2 regions of the Stenotrophomonas sp. 22DLJC03 genome follow, and region 2 is predicted to be linked to the other one. Evidence: riboswitches for the same ligand, from Rfam matches in the RefSeq annotation. Region 2 holds a riboswitch; the other holds the start of a gene.

Region 1 (11,478 bases), on a different contig from region 2:
GCTGCTCGGCATCCAGCGGCGAATGCGCCAGCACTTCCAGCATGCCCAGCACGCCACTCATAGGAGTACGGATCTCATGGCTCATCGTGGCCAGGAAACGTGACTTCGCTTCCGCCGCCTGCTCGGCCTCGGCTTTGGCCGCGGTCAGGGCCTCGGCCTGCGCACGTGCCTCGCTGACGTCCACCCAATAGCCACTCCAGGTCACCGCCCCTGCTTCTGCCGCATAGGGATGGGCCTGGCTGCGTACCCAGCGCGCGCCGCCCGCATCGGCACGCAGGCGGAACTCGAGGATCAATGGCGCGAACTGGCGTGCGGCCTGTTCGACCGCCTGCAGGATGCGTTCGCGATCCTCCTCCTCGATGCGTTCCAGCAGCAGTTTCGCGTCCTGCTCGGCCTGCTGCCGGGTAATGCCGAACAACGCCTGCAGGTCACCGGCAATGAACGGAAAACCGAGAGTGCCATCGGCATCGCGCCGTGCCTGGTAGACCACGGCGGGAAGGTTGTCGGTGACCTCGGCCAGGCGCTGCTCCAGATGACGCCGCCCGGCCACCTCGCGACGCAGGCGCCAGTACCCGATGCCATGTACCAGCAGCGCGGTCAGCAGCACCAGCAGCAGCGGCACCCCCCAGCGCAGCGCGTCCCTCCAGTCGATGCCATTGCGATACTCCACGGCCAGCCAGTCGCCCCGCAACGCCTCGTGCTTGCGCGGCGTCATCTGCAGCAGCAGGCGGTCGAAGGTGGTCGCCAGGGCGGCATGGCGGCGTTCCACGGCGAGCACCAGCTGGTCGTTGAAGCCCGCAGGGGCGGCCACCTGCAGGCGCCCCGGGAAGCTGCTGCGCAGCAGGTGATCGACCAGTGCCAGGTTGCCCACGTAGGCATCGGCTTCGCCAGCGGCAAGGCGCTGCAGCGCCTGCTCGGTACTGCGCGCGGCGATGATCCGCGCGCTGGGGGCCTGCTGCAGCACGTAGCCACGTATGCGCTCGGGATCGGACAGCAGTACGCGCTTGCCCTGCAGGTCCGACAGGCCCAGCAGCGCCGGGCTGTCGACGCGGCTGACGATCACGTTCGGTACGCTGATGAAGGGCTGGCTGAACACCCAGTCCGGCCCCAGATAGCGTGAATCGGCGGGAATGCCCATTACTGCCTGCAGCTCGCCGCGGCGCGCCTTCTCGCGCACCTCATACCAGTCGTGGCTGTTCTCCGGCTGAAGATTGGCACCGGCCTGCAGCAGCCGTCGCAGATACTCGCCGGCCAGGCCACTGGGCTTGCCTTCCTTGTCGGCGAACGACAACGGCGCCGCGTTCGGCGCGAAGCCGATCTTCAGCGGCTGCTCCAGCACCCGCTTCTCGGCCTGGCTCAGCGCCAGCCGTGCCGATGCCGACCACTGCGGCAACGGCAGCCAGCGCTGCACCAACGCGTCGCGCTGGGCCTGGCTGGTCGCGGCCAGGGCCAGGTCCAGTGCTTCGGCCAGCGGCTGCTTGCTGTTGGGAACGCCGAAGTGCAGGCGCTCGGGAGGCAGGTCACTGGGCCGCAGCAGCACCACACCCTGCAGACGCTGGCTGGCGATCAGCTCGGTGGCGACATAGGCATTGCCGATATAGACATCGGCTTTGTCGTCTCTGACCATCTGCAGCGCCGCAATCGAGCTGTTTGCGACAAGCTGCCGGGCGCGCGGGAAACGCGCGCGTACCTGCGGGCCGGTCAGGAAATCCTGCTCGATCACTACCCGCAGCCCATCCAGGTCGGGATTGTCGGAGGCACGCAGGTCGCCCGGGCGTCCGACCAAGGCCAGCGGCGCCTCGCCATAGGCGGCGGTGTAGACCATGCAGCGGGTACGGTCGGCACTGAGACCGACATTCATCACCACGTCGATTTCGCCACGGCACGCCGCATCCAGCACGGAAGTCCAATCTGGATAACGACGGGCTTCGACCTTCACACCCAGCTGACGGGCAAGAAGCGACAGATAATCCGGCCCCAGCCCGATCTGCCGACCATCACGGAGGGACTCGAACGGCGGCCAGCCGCTGTCATACTGGCCCACGACGATGCTTGGATGCGCGGCCAGGTACTCGCGCTGCAGGGGAGTGAGCGGCAGCGGTCCTGGCACGGCCTGTGCCGGTGCGGCAGGCAGCACCAGCACGGCCAGCAGCAGGACCAGCCCGCGAACAGCCCAGCTACGCATCGGCGTCGATCTCCTAGAATCCTGCCAGGAACCGCGATGGTCGCGGTCCGGCGTGCCCGGTGGCCATACTAGAGCATGAGCTTGCGCATCATCATCGCAGACGACCACCCGGTGGTCCGTATCGGTACCCGCGCCGTCATCGAGTCGAGCGGGGTGGGCCGCGTGGTCGGCGAGGCGGACAGCGCGCAGGCGCTGATGACCCTGCTGGGCAGCCAGCCCTGTGACCTGCTGGTCACCGACTACTCCATGCCGGGCAGCCCACAGGCCGACGGCTTCGCCATGATCGGCATGATCCGCCGCCGCCATCCCGACCTGCCGGTACTCATGCTCAGCGTCTCCAACAACCTGGCGATCCTGCGCATGGTGCTCGACAGCGGTGTGCTCGGCCTGGTCGACAAGAGCTCGTCGATGGACGAACTGCCGCAGGCCATCCAGGCGGTCTATCGCGGCCAGCCCTATATCAGCCGCAGCCTGCGCGAGCGGGTCGAGGCGGCGGGCAGCTGGCGCATGCGCGAGGGCGACGGCAAGCCACTGTCGCCGCGCGAGGTGGAGGTGCTGCGGCTGCTTGGCACTGGCATGACGGTGAAGGAGATCTCGCTGCAGCTGCACAAGAGCGTCAGCACCATCAGCCGGCAGAAGGGTGACGCCATGCTCAAACTGGGTCTGAAGGGCGACGCCGAGCTGTTCGACTACCTGCGCGATGGCAATATCTGAGATGCCGTTCACATAAGAGGGCGCGGCGTGCTGCCCTCTTTGATGCGTCGCGATTCTGTGCAAAGATTGCCGGGCATGGGTTCTCAATGCGAGGTCGAAGGAATCGACCGGCTCATGTCCTCGCTCCTGTCCCCGGTGGATGGGGTGCGGTTTCCTGCCGGCCGTCTGGCCAGGCAACGCTGACCATGGAGAGGCGCATGCATCACCCCCCAAAACCACGTTGGACCCTGCCATTGCCGCCCCTGCGCGCATTCGCGGCGTGCCTGCTCGTCTCTCTTTCCGCTGCCGCCTGCAGCGCCGCCGACCCGGCCCCCTCGTCCTCCCAGCCCGGCGCGCACGCGCAGGCTGCCAATGCGCCCCGACAGGATGTTGCCCCGATGCAGAACACTTCCCCCGATACCGCCGTCACCCCGCCAGATGCGCCGACCGTGATGTATTTCACCTACCAGCAGGACGGCGATGGCGCGACCTCCTATGAGGTCCAGAACGGCAGCGTGGCGACCTTCTGGTTCGGCCATCAGTTCACGCTCGACGGCACCACCTACTACACCGGTTTCTCGTGGGATACCCGCGAGCACTACGGCAAGCCCGGCGAGCAGCAACCGGCCGGCCCGGATGACCGCGCCAACCTGGCCGAGGCCACCTTCGTGCTGGCCGGCGGCGATGCGAAGAAGCCGTGGAAGTTCCGTGGCCAGGAGTGGACCATCGGCGCGCTCGGCGCCTACGACAAGGCCGACGACATCGACACCCGGCGCAAGCCGCTCGAACATCGCACGGCCGATGGCCGCCTGCTGCTGGCGGTGCCGACCAGCAGTTTCGACCGCGGCATCAGCGGCAGCGGCTATGCCCTGCTGCTGTTCAACCCGAAGCGCAGCGAAGACGACGTGGACAGCAAGGTCTGGCGCTATGTCGGTTCGGTACGCACCGGCGAAGACAACAGCGCCGCCTGCGACGACGGCAACGTGATGCCGTGCACCGACAGCGATGGCGAACTGGCCTTCATTGCCGACGGCAACGGCCTGCCGCAGCTGACCGTGAGCTTCAAGGGCACCACCATCGATAGCCCGGGCAAGACCCGCGCACTGGGTGTCGGCGACGCCGTGCACTACCGCTTCGACAGCGTGACCCAGAAGTACCTGGCGCGCTGATTCCCACCCGCACACGCGGGTTACCTGTTGACCGACATGTTCTTGACTCACGGATGAGTCCGGTTGGCGATTCGCGGCTTCCGCCGCTCCATCAACCCCGAGGAAAACGTCATGGCACAGCATGACTACAGCAGAAAGGAAGTCCTGGACATCGTCGAGCAGGTCGCCAGGCAGAAGGGCATCCCCGTGGATGACTTCATGCGCTTCGCGCATATCGAGACCGGCGGCAGCTTCAACGAGCGCGCGCACAACACCTCGTCCGGTGCCAAGGGCCTGTTCCAGTTCGTGCCCGGTTCCGCGCGCCAGTACCACCTGACCGGCCACGAGTTCGATCCGACCCGCAACACCGAAGCGGCCGCACAGATGTACCAGGACAACCTGGACTCGATGGCGCGCCGCAACGAGCGCACCGGCAATCCCTACCTGTCCGGGGGCAACACGCCCACCGGCCTGGACCTGTACCTGGCCCACCAGCAGGGCAGCGCCGGCTATGGCTCGGTACAGACCGCCATTGCCACCGGCACCTTCGGCGTGGTCCGCAACAGCCACGGCGAAGAAATCAACATGCGCCGCAACGTACTCAACCAGATCGGCTCCGACGCGAAGGCGCTGACCGGCCACACCCTGGCCGAGATGCGCGGCATGAACGATGGCGACCTGGCGCGGACGTTCTCCAGCTACTACATCCACAAGTACGCGGCGATCAGCATTCCGGAAAAGAACATCGAACCGCAGGCGGTGGCGCAGGGCCAGGGCCAGACCCCGGCAGCGCCTGCACAGGCCAGCGCAGCCGTGGCGGCTGGTGCAGCCACGCTGGCGGCAACCGCAACGGCGGCTGCCACGCCGAAGCCGGGCATTGAACTGCAGGCCGCCTACGAGGCCGGCGTGAAGTACGACGATGTCAGGTACGCCATCAACATTCCGGGCCACGCGCTGTACGTACCGGGCAAGACCGGCAAGAACGTCGAGCAGGGTTATATCGACTGTTCCGGCTGGGTCGGCACGCTGCAGAACCGGACCATGGACGAGATCAACCAGAAGGCCGGGCACGCGGTGTTCGGCAAGGCTGATCGCATCGACCTGGGCAACCTCGGTTCCGGCGGCATCGTGCGCAAGGCGTTCGACCAGTCCGGCGTGCTGCTTGACCGCGACGCGATCCTCAAGCCCGATGCGTTGAAGGAAGGCATGATCATCGGCCTGGATACGGCCAAGACCCGCCACGAGCACTGGAACGGCATCGACCACATCGTGATGGTGGTGCGCGATCCCAACACCGACAAGCTGCTGATCAGCCAGTCCACCGGCAGCAAGGGCGTGCACACCATGCCGGTCGAGGACTACCTGAAGCAGGTGAAGGACCACCCGAACTGGAAGCTGTACGCCTCCGACCCGCTGTCCAGGGCCCGCGATCTGCTGGAGAACCGTACCCAGTCGCACGAGCAGACCCAGGGCAGGCCCGCGGCCGAGCACAAGGCAGCTGCCACGCCGCACGCCGAACTGTACAAGCAGGGCGCGCACAGCGAGGGCGTGCGCAAGGTACAGGAACAGCTGGGCCACCTCGGCTATGCCGGGGCCGATGGCAAGCCGCTGGTCGAAGACGGTCGCTTCGGCCGCAACACCGACGCGGCGGTGCGCCAGCTGCAGAAGGACAACGGCCTGGTCGCTGACGGCGTCGTCGGCGCGAAGACCCTGGAGGCGATCAGGGAGGCTCGCGAGCGGCCGCTCCTGAACGACGAGCGGCACCCGCGCAATCCGCTGTTCATCCAGGCCAGCAAGGGCCTGGAGCTGATGCCGGCCGGCACCTTCAAGGACCGCCACGCGCTGGAAAGCGCTGCTGCCGCATTGACCAAGGAGGCACACGCCGCCGGCCTGCAGCGCATCGATTCGGTGGTACCCAGTCCGAACGGTGAGCGCCTGTTCGCCGTGCAGGGCACCATTGGCGACCCGGCCGCCATTCGCGCGGCGGTGGACACCCGTACGACCAGCGAGCAGAGCCTGGCACTCAGCAGCGGTGCCGTCCAGGGCGCCCCGAACGTGCTGCACCAGCAGCAGGATGCCCAGCAGGAGCAGGCCCGGCAGGCCCAGAAGGCGATGGGCGTCTAAGCCCGCGGCGCCTTGGGAGAGAAGGGAGGGCCACGTCCGCGTGGCCTTTTCCCTTTCTGCCAGCTGAGCGGCCGAGCCCGCTTTCAGCCTTGCTTCATGCCGCCTGCCGCTAGATGAATGCGCAAGCCGCACGGTGGACCAGGCAATGTTCCGGCAATGTTGGAACGCCAGCGTGGACATCACGGCAGCCGGGGCGCCCCGCGCCCTCCCTGCCCAGCGTGGCATGCACCTCACAGGAGAACGAACATGCTCAGTACTTCCGCACTCAGCTTCCGTGGTCTGGCGATGGCTCTGGCACTGGTGGCCGGTGTGGCCGTGGTCAGCGATGCCAGCGCGATGTCGAGGAAGGACAAGCGCACCCTGGTCGGCGCCGTGGTCGGTGGCGTGGCCGGTAACCTGCTCTCCAACGGTGATCCCGCTGCCACTGTCGGCGGTGCCGTGGCCGGCGGCGCGATCGGCAACCTGACCACCTCCGACCGCCGCGACCGTCGTTACTACGACAATCGCCGTTACGACGACCGCTACGATCGCCGTTACGACCGTGGCTACTACCGCAGCGGCTACTACGACCGCGGTGACGACCGTCGCTGGCAGCGCGAGCGCTATTACGACAACCGCTACTACCACGACCGCGGCCGCCATCGCGGCTGGTAACCCGGCGCGGCGGTACCGCCGATGACCATGTGACGACGGGCGGGTCGATGACCCGCCCGTTTGCGTTGCGGGCGGCCATGGCGTTGAATGCGCAGCCTTGGATGTGATTTTCCCCCTTGGGGCTGCGGCATGACTTCTTCTTCCCACCGGGTGCAGGGCCTCAACAACGACGAGGTCGCTGCCGACTGGCCGCCGATCAGCACCGCAGACCTCGCGTGGCTGCGCCAGCGCTTTCCGCAGCTGGATGCGGACAGCCAGCCGCACTGGCACAGTCCTCGGCCGTTGTCGGCCGCCGCCATCATCAATGGCAGGCTCGGACCGGTGTTCATCAAGCGCCACCACCACAGCGTGCGCAGCGCCGCCTGCCTGGAAGAAGAACACCACTTCATCGTCCATCTCGCTGCCGCCGGCGTACCGGTGGTGCAGGTGCTTGCGGCAGCCGATGGCCGCACCGCAGTCGAGCACGGCGAATGGACCTTCGAGCTGCATGCCGTGGGCGTGGGCGAGGACTTGTACCGCGATGCCGTGTCGTGGTCGTTGCTGACCGATGTCGCGCAGGCCCGCGAAGCCGGCCGCATGCTGGCCCGGCTGCACTGTGCCGCCGCCAGCTATCACGCGCCACAACGCAGTACCCATCTGCTGGTGGCGCGCGACGACCTGATCCGCGCCGACGATCCGATCGCCGCGATCAAAGCCGAACTGCCCACACGACCGGGTCTGGCCCGCTACCTCGCGCGCATTCCGTGGGAAACCCAGCTTCGCCGCGACGTGCTGCCGTGGCACGCCGGCCTGGCCCAGCGCCTGCGCGACGAACCGCGGCTGTGGGCGCACAACGACTGGCATGTTTCCAACCTGCTGTGGCGCGATGGGCAGGTCAGCACCGTGCTGGATTTCGGCCTGGCCTCGCCCACCAGCGCACTGTTCGACCTCGCCACCGCGATCGAGCGCAACGCGGTGGCCTGGCTGGAACTGGAGCGCGGCCTGGAGGCGGTGCGCATCGACATCGCACGGGCGTTGCTCGACGGCTACCGCGAGGTACAGCCACTGTCGGCAGCACGCGTGCAGCTGCTGGCCGACCTGCTGCCGATGGTGCATTTCGACTTCGCACTGTCCGAAGTGGAATACTTCGAAGGCATCACCGGCTCCACCGCAAACGCGGATGTGGCGTGGCAGCCGTTCATGCTGGGGCATCCGGCGTGGTTCCACAGCGCGCCGGGACAGGCACTGCTGCAGGCGTTGCACGCAGCGGCGTGACCCGGTTGGCGCACCGTTGGGGTCAGAGCCCTTTCCTGCGGAAAGGGCTCTGACCCCGCTGCCTGAAGGGCACCGGCTCGCAAATCCGTACCATTTGTAGTGAAATGGTCACCTGAAGCGGGGGTGCCTGGATCTGCCAGGCTGAGAGAGTCCCTTGGAACCTGATCCGGTTTGCACCGGCGTAGGGAGCTTTGAGCCGCAGCCACACCCCCGTCATGGGCCGGTGCACCTGCGCGCCGTCGCTTCGTCTCCCTTGTTGTCCGAAGACGAACCGAATGAACCGCTGCCTGCGCCCCACCCTGCTCTCCCTCGCCCTTTGCGCCGCGCTGCCGCTGCACGCCAGCGAAGCCGAGGCGTCCCCCGATGCGGCTGCCACCGGCGCCGAGCGTTCGCCGACCGAACTGGCGGCGGTGCGCGTGCAGGCCGGCAAGCCGAAGGCCGATACCTCGCGCGTGAACGCCTTCGGTGGTGGTTCCTGGAAGGACACGCCGGCGTCGGTGAACGTGCTTGAGCGCGACTACCTCGACCGCCGCCAGGTGCGTTCGCTGTCCGAGCTGGCCAGCAACGATGCCTCGCTGGGTGATGCCTATGCGCCGGTGGGCTACTACCAGAACATCGCCATCCGCGGTTTCGCGCTGGACGCCGCCACCGGCTACCGCTTCAACGGCCTGTCCATCGCCGGCGAACAGCGCCTTGCGCTGGAGAACGTGCAGTCGGTGGAGATCCTCAAGGGTGAAGCCGGCTTGGCCGCAGGCGTGATGGCGCCCGGCGGCATCATCAATTACATCGGCAAGCGCCCGGCCGAAGTGCGCAGCGCCACGCTCGGCACCGATTCGGAAGGCTCGCGCTACGTCGCCGTCGATGTCGGCCACTGGATCACTCCGCGTTTCGGCCTGCGCCTGAATGCCGCATGGGACTCCAGCAATTCCTATGTCGAGCACGCCGATGGCCGTCGCAACTTCTATTCGCTGGCCGCCGACTGGCTGATCGGCGAACGCGGCAAGCTGGAAGTGGATGCCAACTACCAGACCAGTTCTCAGCGCTCGGTGTCCGGCTACCAGCTGCTGGGCGCGCGCGAGCTGCCACACGGCGTGGATCGCGAATTCCTGCTGGGCTACCAGCCATGGCAGCGTCCGGTCGACATTGCCAGCACCAACATCACCGCGCTGCATACCTACGATTTCAACGATGCCTGGCAGTCGCGCGTCTCGGTCGGCCACAGCCGCTCGGTGATCGATGACAACGTCGCCTTCGCCTACGGTTGCTACTACGCCGCGCAGTGCGCCGATGGCAGTGTGCCGGGCAACTACTTCGCGCCCAATGGCGACTACGACGTCTACGACTACCGCAGCCCGGACGACACCCGCCGCAACCAGCAGGCCCGTGCCGAGCTGCGCGGCCGCTTCGAGACCGGCAGCGTCGGCCATGAGCTGACCATCGGTGCCGACTACTTCCGCCGCACCGTGGACAAGCGCCCGAGCGTCAACGAGTACGTCGGCACCAGCAACATCCACGATGCGCAGGTGCCGGTGTTCGAACCGTCGCCGAAGATGCCAGGGCCGTCCGCACGGCGCCTGGACAGCCGCCAGACCGCGTTCTTCGCGCTGGACCGGATGAGCTTCGGTGATGACTGGCAGTGGCTGGCCGGCGGCCGCTTCGTGCGCCTGGACGAGCGTGCCTACGACAAGCGTGGTACCCCGCAGCGGCACAGCCGCCTGTCGCGTTTCCTGCCGCAGACCGCCGTGGTGTGGAAGGCCACCGACCAGCTCAATGCCTATGCCAGCTATGTGCGCGGCATCTCGCTGGGCCAGGAAGCGCCGTTCTGGACCAGCAACGCCGATACCTTCCTGCCATCGGTGCAGTCGCGGCAGCTGGAAGTGGGTGTGAAGTACATGCCGGTCGAGGCGCTGACCCTGGGCGCGGCGCTGTTCCGCATTTCGCAGCCGTACCAGTACGCCAAGCCGGACGGCAGCGATGTCGGCTACACCTTCGTCGAGGAAGGCAAGCAGACCCACACCGGCCTGGAGCTGACCGCCAATGGCCAGCTGACCGATGCGCTGCAGATCGTGGCCAGCGCCAGCGTGCTGCGGGCACGCGCGCGCGACACCGGCACGCCCGCCTATGAAGGCCATCAGCTGGTGAACGTGCCGAAGGTGCGCGCCAGCGTGCACGTGGCCTATGCGCTGCCGTTCGTACAGGGCCTGGACGTGACCGGCGGCTGGCGCTATGCCGGTGCCAATGTCGCCCGCGCCGATGGTGGTGCGCGCGCACCGGACTACTCGGTGTTCGATGCCGGCCTGCGCTTCCAGCATCGCCTGCACGAGCGTGCGGTGACCTGGAACCTGTCGGTGGACAACGTGTTCAACCGCTTCTACTGGCGCGATACCGGCAGCAGCGGCGGTGACTACTACCTGTTCCCCGGCGCACCGCGACAGGCCCGCCTGTCGGTGACGTTCGCGCTGTGAGCGGCCTGATGCTGGAGTGGGCCGCCGCACTGTGCAGCATCCTCGGCGTCTGGCTGATGGCCAAGCGCCGGCTGGTGGCGTGGCCGGTGGGCCTGCTGTCGGTGATGCTGTATGGCCTGGTGTTCGCCGAGGCCAAGCTGTACTCGGACACCCTGCTGCAGGTCGCCTTCGGTGGCTTCCTGGTCTACGGCTGGCTCAACTGGCGGCAGCACGCCGCCGACGAGGGCAGCGTCCGCATCGTGCCACTGGCGCGCGGCAAGCTGCTGCGCGACCTGGCCATCGGCCTCTGCGGTGGCGTGGCGCTGGGTGCGGCCATGCACACCTTCACCGATGCCGCGCTGCCGTGGCTGGACGCGATGCTGACCGCGCTGAGCCTGGTCGGCCAGTGGTGGCAGGCACGCCGCCACGTGGCCTGCTGGTGGGTGTGGATCGCGGTGGACGTGGTGTACGTGGGTGCGTACCTGTTCAAGTCGCTGCATGTGACCGCGGCGCTGTACGTGTTCTTCCTCGGCCTGGCCGTGTTCGGGCTGCGCGCATGGAGCGCAGCTGCGCGTGAACCGCAGGTGGCAACGCAGTAGAGCCACGCCGTGCGTGGCCGGGGTTTACCGGTTGTCGCCAACCTTGGTTGGCGCACGCCTGCCGATCAAGGTCGGCATCTACCAGGCCCATCCACGCATGGCGTGGATCTACTGGGTAAGCAGCAGGCCCAGCCGCAGCGGCTGGCGCATGTCAGCCGGTGGGGCGGCCTGAAACGGCGCGGACTGCAATGTCGCGCGCAGGTCGGCGTCGATCTGGGCGTCGCCCAGGCTGCCGAATTCGAGTTTCGAAATGCGGCCATCCGCCGCGATCCACACGCTCACCGGCAACGGCGTCGGCGTATCCGGGTGTGCCTGCATCCATTCCAGCACGCGCTGCGCCCGCGGATCCTGCTCCTGCTGCAGGCGCTGCTGCAGCT
Region 2 (11,478 bases):
CAAGGGGCATCGCATCGTGTTCGCCGATGGTCCGTATGGCGGGTACCAGGCGATCATGCGCGATCCCGAGACCGGGGTGTATTACGGTGCGTCGGAGAGTCGAAAGGATGGGCAGGCGGCGGGGTATTGAGGTTTCCCGGCCACCGGGCTGAGCCCCCTCTGCGGTGTCGGTTCAGAAGCTGGATTGCGTGATTGGGCCGGGCGGGTGGGCTGCTCGGGGGACGCCGTGAATCCGTCCCTGGAGGCTTGGCCGCGGCATCCATGCCGCGGACACCCCCGCCCAGCCCACCCGCCCGGCCCCTGACAGTTTCCGTGCCCATCACCGCAGGAAAAGAAAAAAGAAGATCAAGAGCAAAGGCAACGGCAACAGCCGCGCGCTTTGGGTTGGGGTCGGATCCGTTTTCCAGAGGAAAACGGATCCGACCCCTTCTTGTTTTCCCGATACACCTCATCCACGCATAGCGTGGAAAACCCACCGTCACACGGAAACTGTCGGCGGTGGGGCGGTGTGGGTGGGCAGGACCGTTGGCGCCATGGATGGCGCCATCGAGCCCCCATGGACGGGTTTACGGCGTGTCCTGCCCACCCACACCGCCCCGCCCAACCAGCAACAACCCAGAGCCGCCTTGGCTTCGGCCGTTGCCTTTGCCTGAAAAAAGCGGTGCAGCCGCAGGCTGCAAAACACGCTCAATCCTGATCGTGCGCGCGCGCGGCCTCCGCCTGGGTTTCCTCCTGCGCCGCCATCTCGCGTGCGATCCACGCATCGATCATGTGCCGCTGGCGCTGCGCCTGCCGCCGCTCGCGCGTGTACTCCTGGTCCAGTACCCGGTACAGCGACACCATCACCAGCACCATCAGCAGCGCGAATGGCAACGCCGCAATCGTGATCATGCCCTGCAGTGCCTCCAGGCCACCGGCCAGCAGCAACGCCGCTGCGATCAGCGCCACCGCGATGCCCCAGGCCAGCTTGCGTTTCAACGGAGGATCGCCTGCCTCGTCAGTGGACATGCTGGCCAGTACCAGCACCGCCGAATCGGCTGATGTCACGAAGAAGATCATCAGCAGCACCAGTGCGATGCAGGAAAGCAGCAAAGGCAGCGGCATGCTGTCAAACAGGGTGAACAGCACCGTTTCATAGCCGTTGCCCAGCGCCTGCACCAGGTCGGCATGGCCGAAGATCTGCGCCCACAGCGCAGTACCACCAAACACGGCGAACCAGAAGAAGCCCAGCACCGTCGGTGCCAGTACGACGCCGATGACGAACTCGCGGACGCTGCGCCCACGCGAGATACGCGCGATGAACGAGCCGACGAACGGCGCCCAGGAAATCCACCACGCCCAGTAGAAGATGGTCCAGTCCGCTACCCATGTGCTGCCCGAGAACGGCGACATGCGCAGGCTCATCGTCACCAGCTGGTTGAGGTACGACCCCAGAGTGGTGGTGAACGTATCGAAGATGAATCCGGTCGGGCCCAGCACCAGTACGGTGGCCGCAAGAAGCGCGGCCAGCGCAAGATTGAAGTTGGACAGCCACTTCACGCCGCGCTCGACACCGCTGGCGGTGGACGCCATGTACAGCACGAACGCGATGGCGATGATGGTCAGCTGCAGTGGCACACCCGCGTGCAGGCCGAACACGCGTTCCATGCCGGCAGCGATCTGGATGGTGCCAAAGCCCAGCGTGGTGGCAACGCCAATCGCGGTGGCCACGACCGCGGCGATATTGACCACGCGTCCGATCCAGCCGCGATGGTGGCGGCCGATGATCGGTTGCAGCATGTCACTGACCAGTCCACGGCCATTGCGGTTGAACTGGAACCAGGCCATCGCCAGGCCAATCAGCGCGTAGATTGCCCATGGATGCAGGCCCCAATGGAAGAACGCATAGCGCATCGAAGCCCGCGCCGCGTCCATGCTCTGCGGTGCAAGACCTTCCGGAGGCTTGGTGAAGTGGGAAATCGGCTCGGCCGCACCCCAGAACACCAGGCCGATGCCCATGCCGGCGGCGAACAGCATCGACATCCAGCTGGCGCGGGAGAATTCGGGTTCGGCGTCCTCGCCACCGATTCGCAGGTTGCCGAAGCGACCGAAGGCCAGGTACATGAGGAACGTCAGCGCAAGGAATACGACCAGCAGGTACAGCCAGCCGACGCTGCGGATGACATCGGCCAGCGCCGATTGCACCACGGCATTGAAGGGCCCCGGTGCAACACCGGCAAGCAGCACCAGCAGTAGAACCAGCGCGATGGAAACGCGAAACACCATGAAGGAGCTTCTCCGATCAAGGGATTGAGGGGAGCGAGCAGAGCTTGCTGCGAGGGGGCCGGCGGCATGCAGCACGAGCCGGGCAGGGGCCGCGGAGACGGCAACGGAAACACCGGCCGCAGCGGCACGATGCGCGTGCACGTTACTGAATGCGATGTCACGGTTCTGTTAATGCCGATGGAGCAGCGCCATGCCATGCGTGGATGAATCGCCAGGAGATGCAGTGGTTTCTATGCTCTAATGCACGCCAAGAAGCGGGGGTACCGTGGCCTGGTGGCCACGGTTGAGACAGTCCCTTGGAACCTGATCCGGCTCATACCGGCGTAGGGAAGCTTTGCAGTGCAGCCGTGCCCGGACTCCGCCCAAGGACCGTCCGCGCGCGGCAGCAGTGCGCCGCCGCTTCGTCCCTGACCTTTCTGGACGATGCCCGATGAACGCACAGCTCTCCGCCCTGCAGCAACAGGCCCAGCAACTCTCCGAATCCGTGACCCGGCCGATTCCCGGTTCGCGCAAGATTCACGTGCCCGGCTCGCGCCCGGACCTGCTGGTGCCGATGCGCGAGATCGCGCTGACCCGCACGCCGACGCTGTTCGGTGGCGAAGAAAATGCACCGGTCACCGTCTATGACACGTCGGGCCCGTACACCGATCCGGAGGTGCGCATCGATCTGTCGGCCGGCCTGCCGGCGCTGCGGCGCGGTTGGGTGGAGGAACGTGGTGATACCGAGCAGCTCGACGGCCTGAGCTCGTCGTTCGGCCGCGACCGCGAGCATGACCCTAAGCTTGATGCGGTGCGCTTCCCCGCGCGCAGCCTGCCACGCCGTGCGCGCGCAGGTGCCAACGTCACCCAGATGCACTACGCGCGCCGCGGCATCATCACGCCGGAGATGGAGTTCGTCGCCATCCGCGAAAACCAGCGGCTGGACGCGATCCGCGATGCCGGCCTGCTGCAGCAGCACCCGGGCGAAGCGTTTGGTGCCTCGATCCAGAAGATCATCACCCCGGAGTTCGTGCGCGATGAGATCGCACGCGGCCGCGCTGTGCTGCCCAACAACATCAACCACCCGGAAAGCGAGCCGATGATCATCGGCCGCAACTTCCTGACCAAGATCAACGCCAACATCGGCAACAGCGCGGTGTCCTCGGGCATCGCCGAGGAAGTGGAGAAGCTGGTGTGGGCGATCCGCTGGGGTGGTGACACAGTGATGGACCTGTCCACCGGCAAGCACATCCACGAAACCCGCGAGTGGATCATCCGCAATTCGCCGGTGGCGATCGGCACGGTGCCGATCTACCAGGCGCTGGAAAAGGTCGACGGCCGAGCCGAAGCACTCACCTGGGAGATCTTCCGTGACACGCTGATCGAGCAGGCCGAGCAGGGCGTGGACTACTTCACCATCCACGCCGGGGTGCTGCTGCGCTACGTGCCGCTCACTGCCAAGCGTGTTACCGGCATCGTCAGCCGTGGTGGCTCGATCATGGCCAAGTGGTGCCTGGCGCATCACAAGGAGAACTTCCTCTACACGCACTTCGAAGACATCTGCGAAATCATGAAGGCCTACGATGTGACCTTCTCGCTGGGTGATGGGCTGCGCCCGGGCTGCATCGCCGATGCCAACGACGCCGCGCAGTTCGGTGAGCTGGAGACACTGGGTGAACTGACGAAGATCGCCTGGAAGCATGACGTGCAGACCATGATCGAAGGCCCCGGCCATGTGCCGATGCAGTTGATCAAGGAGAACATGGACAAGCAGCTGCGCGAGTGTGGTGAAGCGCCGTTCTATACGCTGGGCCCGCTGACCACCGATATCGCACCCGGCTACGACCACATCACCAGCGCGATCGGCGCGGCGATGATCGGCTGGTTCGGTACCGCCATGCTCTGCTACGTGACGCCGAAGGAGCATCTGGGCCTGCCCAACCGCCAGGATGTGCGCGACGGCATCATGGCCTATCGCATCGCCGCGCATGCGGCCGATCTGGCCAAGGGCCATCCGGGCGCGCAGGTGCGCGACAACGCGTTGAGCAAGGCGCGTTTCGAATTCCGCTGGGAAGACCAGTTCCACCTTGGCCTGGATCCTGAGAAGGCCAAGGAATTCCACGACGAGACGCTGCCCAAGGACGCGCACAAGCTGGCCCACTTCTGCTCGATGTGCGGTCCGCACTTCTGCTCGATGAAGATCACCCAGGACGTGCGCGAGTACGCAGAGTCGGGCATGAAGGAAAAGTCGGAGGCGTTCCGCGCCGCGGGTGCCGAGGTCTACCACCAGAGCTGATCCCGAGCGGGTAGCGCCCGGCCATGCCAGGCGACGCGGTGGTCCAGGAAAGCCGCCGGGCATGGTCCGGCGCTACCGGAGCCTCACATCCGTCCCGGTTATCCTCCGCCCATCACCCCGGGGAAGGGACGCCATGCCTGTTGCCTTGACTACCCGCTGGCTGGCCATCGCCCGCCGCATTCCGTCCGCCTGGCTGCTGGGCGCACAACTGCTGGCGGTGCTGTTGTATCCGGCGCTGGATGACACCGCCAGTGGCCGTGCGGCACTGGGCATGTTCGGCATGGCGGTGCTCGGCCTGGCGTTGTGGGTGGTGCAGCGCAGTCCGCTGGGCACCTGGTTGGCGCTGCTGTTGGCGATCCCTGCAGTGGTGTTCTCGCTGGCTGGCGCGCTGCTGGACCGTAGCGCCCTGCTGACCACCGCACAGTTGCTGGAGAGCCTGCTGTACTTCTACACGGCCGGTGCGTTGATCGCCTACATGCTCCAGGACCATAAGGTCACACGCGATGAACTGTTCGCAGCCGGTGCAACGTTCACGTTGCTGGCCTGGGCATTCGCCTTTGCTTTTTCTGTGTGCCAGCAGTGGTATCCGGGCAGTTTCCAGGGCACGGGCGGGGGTGCGCAGCGCACTTGGATGGAGTTGCTTTATCTGAGCTTCAGCTTGCTGTCAGGGGTGGGCTTGAGCGACGTCGTGCCGCTGCATCCACAGGCACGCGCATTGGTCATGCTGGAGCAGTTTTCCGGCGTGATGTACGTGGCTTTGGTGGTTTCGCGACTGGTCGGATTGACCATGCTGAGGCGCGTTTGAAAATGAACGCCAGATAAAAATTTCGCGCCCAAAAGGGCGCGAATGGTGTTGCGAATTATGTGAATGCGTCGGCGAGAGAGAGCCTGATGTCGACCACGCGATAGGCGAGGTAACCGGCATAGGCTAGTATTCGCGCGCTTCATTGTTTTTGCGGTATGCGCCGATGCTTTGTGCGGAGTCTGGCTTTTCGCTGTTCCCAGGACGGGACGGTATCGAAGGCGAACACTGCCCGGGACCTGTCTCCACTGTGTAGCGGAAAATGAACAGCAGCGAATTCCAGCCCCCCGGATTCGATCGGATCCGGATAGGAGAGTGCACCGTCACTCTGTCCTCGCGCGAAGTCGAGGTCGTCGGTGCGCGTCGCCCGCGCCGGCTGACGCCGAAGGCGTTGGGCGTGCTGCGCGCGTTGCTGCGGCAGCCGGGTCGTGTCGTCACCCGCGATGAACTGTTTGCCGAAGTGTGGCCGGACACGCTGCCGACCAACGATGTGCTGACCCAGGCCGTCACGCAGCTGCGCAAGGCCTTCAGCAACGACGACGACAATGGTCAGGCCTATATCGAGACCATCGCCAAGACCGGCTATCGCCTGCTGGTGCCCGTGCAGGTGCTGGACGATGTCGAGCCGGTCTCATCGCTGATGCCCGATGACGAGCCCGTGGAAGTGCAGCCAGCCACTGCGGCGATTGCCGTGGTGCCTGCGCATGTGCAGGAGAAACGTCGCCGTTGGCGTCATGTCCGTCGTCGCGTGCTGCTGCTAGTGGGTGTGGTGATGCTGGTTGCGTTGCTGGTATTGACCGCGCTGCTGCTTCGCCGGGCACCGGCCAGCAGTTCGGCGGTGGACGCCGCCGTGGAGAACGGCACGCGAGTGATTGGCAGTCCAGAACGACCCTATCGGCTGATCACTGCGACCAGCGGCTTTGAAACCTATCCCACGCTCTCACCTGATGGCTCGCTGGTGGCCTATGAAGGCGCCAACGAAGATGGCACTGGCGGTGGCGCGATCAAGGTGCAGACCTCCGGCAACGCACCGGCACGGCAGCTCCTGGTGCCACCGGCCGGCGCGGTCGATCGTTTCCCGAACTGGTCGCCGGATGGGCGCGAGATCGCCTTCGCGCGCTTTTCTGCCGATGGTGGCTGCCAGGTGCTGGTCGCCAGCGCCACCGGCGGTGCAGTGCGCCAGGCCACGCGTTGCGATGGCACCGAGCTGCTCAGTTTCGACTGGACCCCCGATGGCCGCGGGTTGGTGTTTGGCAGTATGGTCGGGCGCTACGCACATCGCGGCATCCGAGTGCTGGATCTGGCCAGCGGCCAGTGGCGCGCGCTGGAATACAGCGTCGACCAGGATGACTTTGACTACGCACCGCGCTATTCGCCCGACGGACAGTGGCTGGTGTTCGTGCGCAATCCGCAGTTGGGTGATCTGTGGCGCATGCCGGCCAGTGGTGGTGTGCCCGAACAATTGACCAACGAAGCGGCCGAGCTGCGTGGCTGGGCCTGGCTGGACGATGGCCGCACCATCGTGTTTGGTCGCCGCGTCGACAGCGAAGCGCGGCTTTACTACCTGGATGTCGAGCGACATACGCTGCGTGATGCCGGTCTGGATGATGCACAGTGGCCGGCAGTGTCGCGCCGCGGTGGCATGCTGGCCTTCGTTCACCGGCGCGCTCAGTTCGGCGTGTTCAAGGTGCCGATGCAGGGCAATGGCGCGCCTGAGCGCCTGTTTGCTTCCAGTGGCCGCGATGGGCAGCCGATGGCCGCGCCGGATGGGCGGCAGCTGGTTTTCACCTCCGATCGCTCCGGCAGCTTCGCGCTGTGGTGGGCGGACATGCAGCGCCCTGATTCGCTGCGACCCATTGAAGGGCTGCGGCCGGAAGCGCGGCAGGCGCCGGACTGGTCGGCCGACAGTCGGCAGTTGCTGGTGGTCGGCCGCGACCAGCATGGACGGACCGTGGTCTATGAAATCGCCCCGCGTGATGAACGCCTGCACCCTTTGCCGGTCCCGGCCGAGCAGCCCCTGCAGGCCTTGTATGGAGCCACGCCGGAACAACTGCTGGTGGTCGAGCGCGATACCGACCAGCGCACCCGGCTGAGCCTGTTCGATCGCAGTGTGCAGCCATGGCGCCTGCTGGCCAGCATCGATGGTGTTTCGCAGGCGCGATTCGACCGCAACAGTGGCCGGGTGTTGTTCACGCGGTTGGCCGCTGGCGGGCTGTGGTCGGTGGACGCGGCGCTGTCGCCAGCCAGCGTGCAGCAGATCAGTGATGACCGGCCCAGCCGTTGGCGATACCGGGCCTGGACCGTGGCCGGCAACAGCAGCATCGGTTACCTGGGCACATCGACCAGCTGTGGCACGACTCTGGTGCGGATCCAGGTCGGTCGCGAGGAACCGGAGCGCTGCCTGGACGCAGAACGGCTCAGTGCCGGCAACGGGCTCAGCGCCAGTACCGATGGACGTGACCTGTTCGTGGCGATGGCGGTCAGCGATGGTGCCGACATCGGTGTGATGCGGTTGCCTGAACGCCCGCCCGCGCTGTTCCCGGCTTTCTCCAAGTTGCTGTTGTTCAAGGGAAATGGGCCTTCGTAATTTTTTCGTCGGGACCTCGCCGCGAATTCGTGGCGATCTCGTCGGACTTTCCTGACGCGGTGCCGCCTGATTTGGCAAAACGGAGTCCTGTACTAGGCAAATCCGTGGTGCCCCCATGCGTCAACTCTCGCTGGCCGATCGCGGCCAAACCGTCTCCCTGGATCGCTCGCTCGACGATGTCGCCCCGACCTGCCTCGGTGTGGCACGGCTGGGCAGCCTGCAGACCGCTGGCAGCAGCTTCACTGTCTGGATGCAGGTACGTGGCAGTTCCTGGGTGGAAGCCAAGGAAGGGCGTTTCCGCCTGCGCCAGGGCGAGTGGATCGCCTTCGAGAAGGAATCGCGTCCACTGGTGCAGGCAGGTCGCAACGGGTTGTGCATTGGCCTGAACCTGACCGTCGAAGCCCTTCGCGTGCTGACCGAGATGGCCGACTGCGGACTGTATGCCGGTCGTGGCCGGATGAACCGCGGCGACGCCCGTGTTGCCCTGCGGCTGTGGCGCGATGCGCTGGCCAGCGGCCAGCCGGCCCAGGCGCTGCGCCCGCTGCTGCTGCACCTGGCGGGCCTGCAGCGCGGACTGGCCGACAACGTGCAGCGCTGCCCGGGCCGCTCGCGCAGCCGCAAGCGCCAGGTGTTCGGCCGCATGCAGCGCGCCCGCCTGTACCTGGAAGGCAACAGCCACCGGGTGGTGCGCATCGGCGAGCTGGCCGAGCTGACCAATTTCTCCAGCTGGTACCTGTCCAAGACCTTCCAGAGCCTGTACGAGGAAAGCCCGCAGTCGCTGTCGGCGCGGCTGCGCCTGGAGCGGGCCGCCGATCTGCTGCGCGACACCGACATGATGGTCGGTGAGGTCGCTGCGGCCAGTGGTTTCGACAACTGCTGCAGCTTCGCGCGTGCGTTCCGCGCCCGCTACGGCCAGTCGGCTTCGCGCTTCAGGGAGAACGGCGGCTTGCTCCCGCCACATTCTGCAAAGTCTCCGGTTGGTTCGCGCAAATACAGCGCTGCAACGCAATCGTAACGTGCTGGGGTGTTTTAACACGCTGCTAACACGTACCTTGGAGAGATTGATGAACGTTCGTAATCCCGCAGTGCGGTTCGGCTTGCTGCCGGCCGGCATCGCGCTGGCGCTGGCGCCGGCCTTTGCTTCGGCTCAGGAAGCAAAGGGCACCACCGACCTGGACCGCATTTCGGTCACCGGCTCGCGTATCCGCGGCGCTGCCGTTGAAACCCAGCAGCCGATCCTGACGATGACCCGTGAGTCCCTGGAAAAGCAGGGCTTCTCGAGCGTCGCTGACGTGCTGAACAACCTGACCTCGGCTGGCTCCCCGGCCATCTCGCGTTCGGAATCGCTGGCTTCCGGCGAGAACGTGGGCGGCTACTACGTCGACATCCGCAACCTGGGCGCCGAGCGCACCCTCGTGCTGATGAACGGCAAGCGCCTGGGCGCCTCCACCTCGGGCCTGCAGGACCTGAGCCAGATCCCGATGTCGGCCATCGAGCGCATCGAGATCCTGAAGGATGGTGCCTCTTCGATCTACGGTTCCGACGCCATCGCCGGCGTGGTCAACGTGATCACCCGCAAGAACTTCGACGGCGGCGAAGCCAACGTCTACGTCGGTCAGTACGGCAAGGGTGACGGCGACACCGAAACCTATTCGATGACCTTGGGTGCCCGTGGCGAGCGCGGCAGCCTGACCTTGTCGGCCGAGTACTCCAAGCAGGATCCGGTGTGGGCCAAGGACCGTTGGTACAGCCGCGACGGTGCGCTGGGTCCGAACTCGACCTCCGCTGACTGGAGCCCGATCAGCCAGAACAGCAGCTGGTGCAATCCGCGCCTGTACGACTGCTCCAAGGCGAGCGCGGTGTGGCAGACCCTGAACCCGGGTGGCAATCCGAAGAACCCGAACGACTACCACGCGATCACCGAAGACGAGTTTGCAAACTCGAACGAGCAGATGACCCTGCTGACCGGTGTGAAGCGCAAGTCGGTCTACATCAACGGCACCTACGACTTCACCGATTCGATCAGCCTGAACACCGACGTGCTCTACAACGAGCGTCAGACGTTCCAGCAGATCGCCGGTTATCCGTACCAGTCCTCTTCGAAGTCCATCAACACCCCGCTCTCGGGTGCAAGCGCTTTCAATCCGCTGGGCCAGGACGTCAGCTTCCGTCGCCGCCTGTGGGAAGTGCCGCGTACCACTGACAGCCAGCTGAAGACCCTGCGCTTCGCACCGACCATCACCGGCTTCTTCGAGCTCGGCGGCAAGACCTTTGATTGGGATGTCGGCGCGCTGTGGAACCGCAACGAGTCGATCAAGAGCAATCGCGGTGACATGAGCCTGATCGGCTCGCGTCAGGCGCTGGGCCCGTCGTTCATCGATGCCAGCGGCGTCGCTCGCTGCGGCACCGCTGCCGCCCCGATCCTGGGTGACTGCCGCCCGTGGAACCCGCTGCTGCCGTACGGCGTTGATGGTCAGGGTTCGCTGGCGAACCAGGAGCTGCAGGACTTCCTGTTCCCGACCTTCACCACCCGTGGCGTGACCAAGACCACCAGCTTCAGCGCCAACCTGTCGGGTTCCATCGTGACCCTGCCGGCCGGTGACCTGGGCTTCGCCCTGGGTGTCGAGCACCGCAAGGAAGAAGGCAGCTACGTGCCGGACGCCTTCGCACAGTCGGGCCAGTCCACCGGCCTGGGCCAGAAGCCGACCCGCGGCCAGTACGATCTGAACGAGGTCTACCTCGAACTGAACGTGCCGCTGCTGGCCGACATGGCCTTTGCCAAAGAGCTGACCCTGAACGTGGCCAGCCGCTACTCGGACTACAGCAACTTCGGTGGCACCACCAACAGCAAGTTCGGCCTGACCTGGCGTCCGCTGGATGAACTGCTGGTTCGCGGCACCTACGCCCAGGGCTTCCGTGCTCCGACCATCAATGACCTGTACGGTGGCCTGAGCTCGAGCTTCGAGTCGTACATCGATCCGTGCGGCGTCAAGGCACCGGGTAGCGTTGCAGGAAATGCTGCGTGCTCCGGCGCGGGCGTGCCGGCGAACTACGTGCAGCTTGGCCAGGGTGGCAAGGAATGTTCGACTCTGCCGTGCCAGTCGGGTGACCAGTTCATCTCGGGTGCCAACCCGAACCTGAAGCCGGAAACCTCCAAGAGCACCACCTTCGGCGTGGTGTGGAGCCCGCGTTGGGTGCAGGGCCTGGACCTGTCGCTGGATTGGTACAAGTACGAAATCAGCGACATGATCATCGCTGACAGCGTCGACCGCATCCTGCGTGACTGCTATGTGCTGGGCAACTCTGCCCGTTGCGGCAACGTGACCCGTGCAGCTGATGGGCATGTGAGCGGCGTCACCTATGGCACCGCCAACCTCGGCAAGATGAAGACCGAAGGTTACGACCTGGGCATCAAGTACCGCCTGCCGGAACTGGCGATCGGCCAGTTCGCCATCGACTGGACCACCAGCTACACCGCCAAGTACGACGAGCAGGGCCAGAACAGCGACGGTAACAACATCATGATCGGCCGCGTTGGCGAGCCGGGCC

The links. Region 2 has a riboswitch for thiamine pyrophosphate ahead of thiC (phosphomethylpyrimidine synthase ThiC). Riboswitches for the same ligand answer to the same signal wherever they lie in the genome.
Region 1: it holds a riboswitch for thiamine pyrophosphate, as region 2 does, so the genes downstream of both, AC13GA_RS15705 (TonB-dependent siderophore receptor) here and thiC (phosphomethylpyrimidine synthase ThiC) in region 2, are expected to answer to the same signal.

What each region holds. Positions count from the first base shown of each region.
Region 1 is NZ_JBSPUG010000004.1:137,955-149,432, reverse strand. Features, by position in the region: gene AC13GA_RS15735 (ATP-binding protein) at 1-2,185, opposite strand, end outside; gene AC13GA_RS15730 (response regulator) at 2,261-2,899, shown strand; gene AC13GA_RS15725 (hypothetical protein) at 3,277-4,047, shown strand; gene AC13GA_RS15720 (XVIPCD domain-containing protein) at 4,159-6,150, shown strand; gene AC13GA_RS15715 (glycine zipper 2TM domain-containing protein) at 6,397-6,804, shown strand; gene AC13GA_RS15710 (phosphotransferase enzyme family protein) at 6,934-8,058, shown strand; TPP riboswitch at 8,168-8,263, shown strand; gene AC13GA_RS15705 (TonB-dependent siderophore receptor) at 8,334-10,523, shown strand; gene pnuC (nicotinamide riboside transporter PnuC) at 10,532-11,101, shown strand; gene AC13GA_RS15695 (hypothetical protein) at 11,210-11,478, opposite strand, start outside.
Region 2 is NZ_JBSPUG010000003.1:833,773-845,250, forward strand. Features, by position in the region: gene ggt (gamma-glutamyltransferase) at 1-130, shown strand, start outside; gene AC13GA_RS14475 (BCCT family transporter) at 688-2,265, opposite strand; TPP riboswitch at 2,512-2,613, shown strand; gene thiC (phosphomethylpyrimidine synthase ThiC) at 2,696-4,540, shown strand; gene AC13GA_RS14485 (ion channel) at 4,674-5,345, shown strand; gene AC13GA_RS14490 (winged helix-turn-helix domain-containing protein) at 5,605-7,929, shown strand; gene AC13GA_RS14495 (helix-turn-helix transcriptional regulator) at 8,045-8,944, shown strand; gene AC13GA_RS14500 (TonB-dependent receptor plug domain-containing protein) at 8,994-11,478, shown strand, end outside.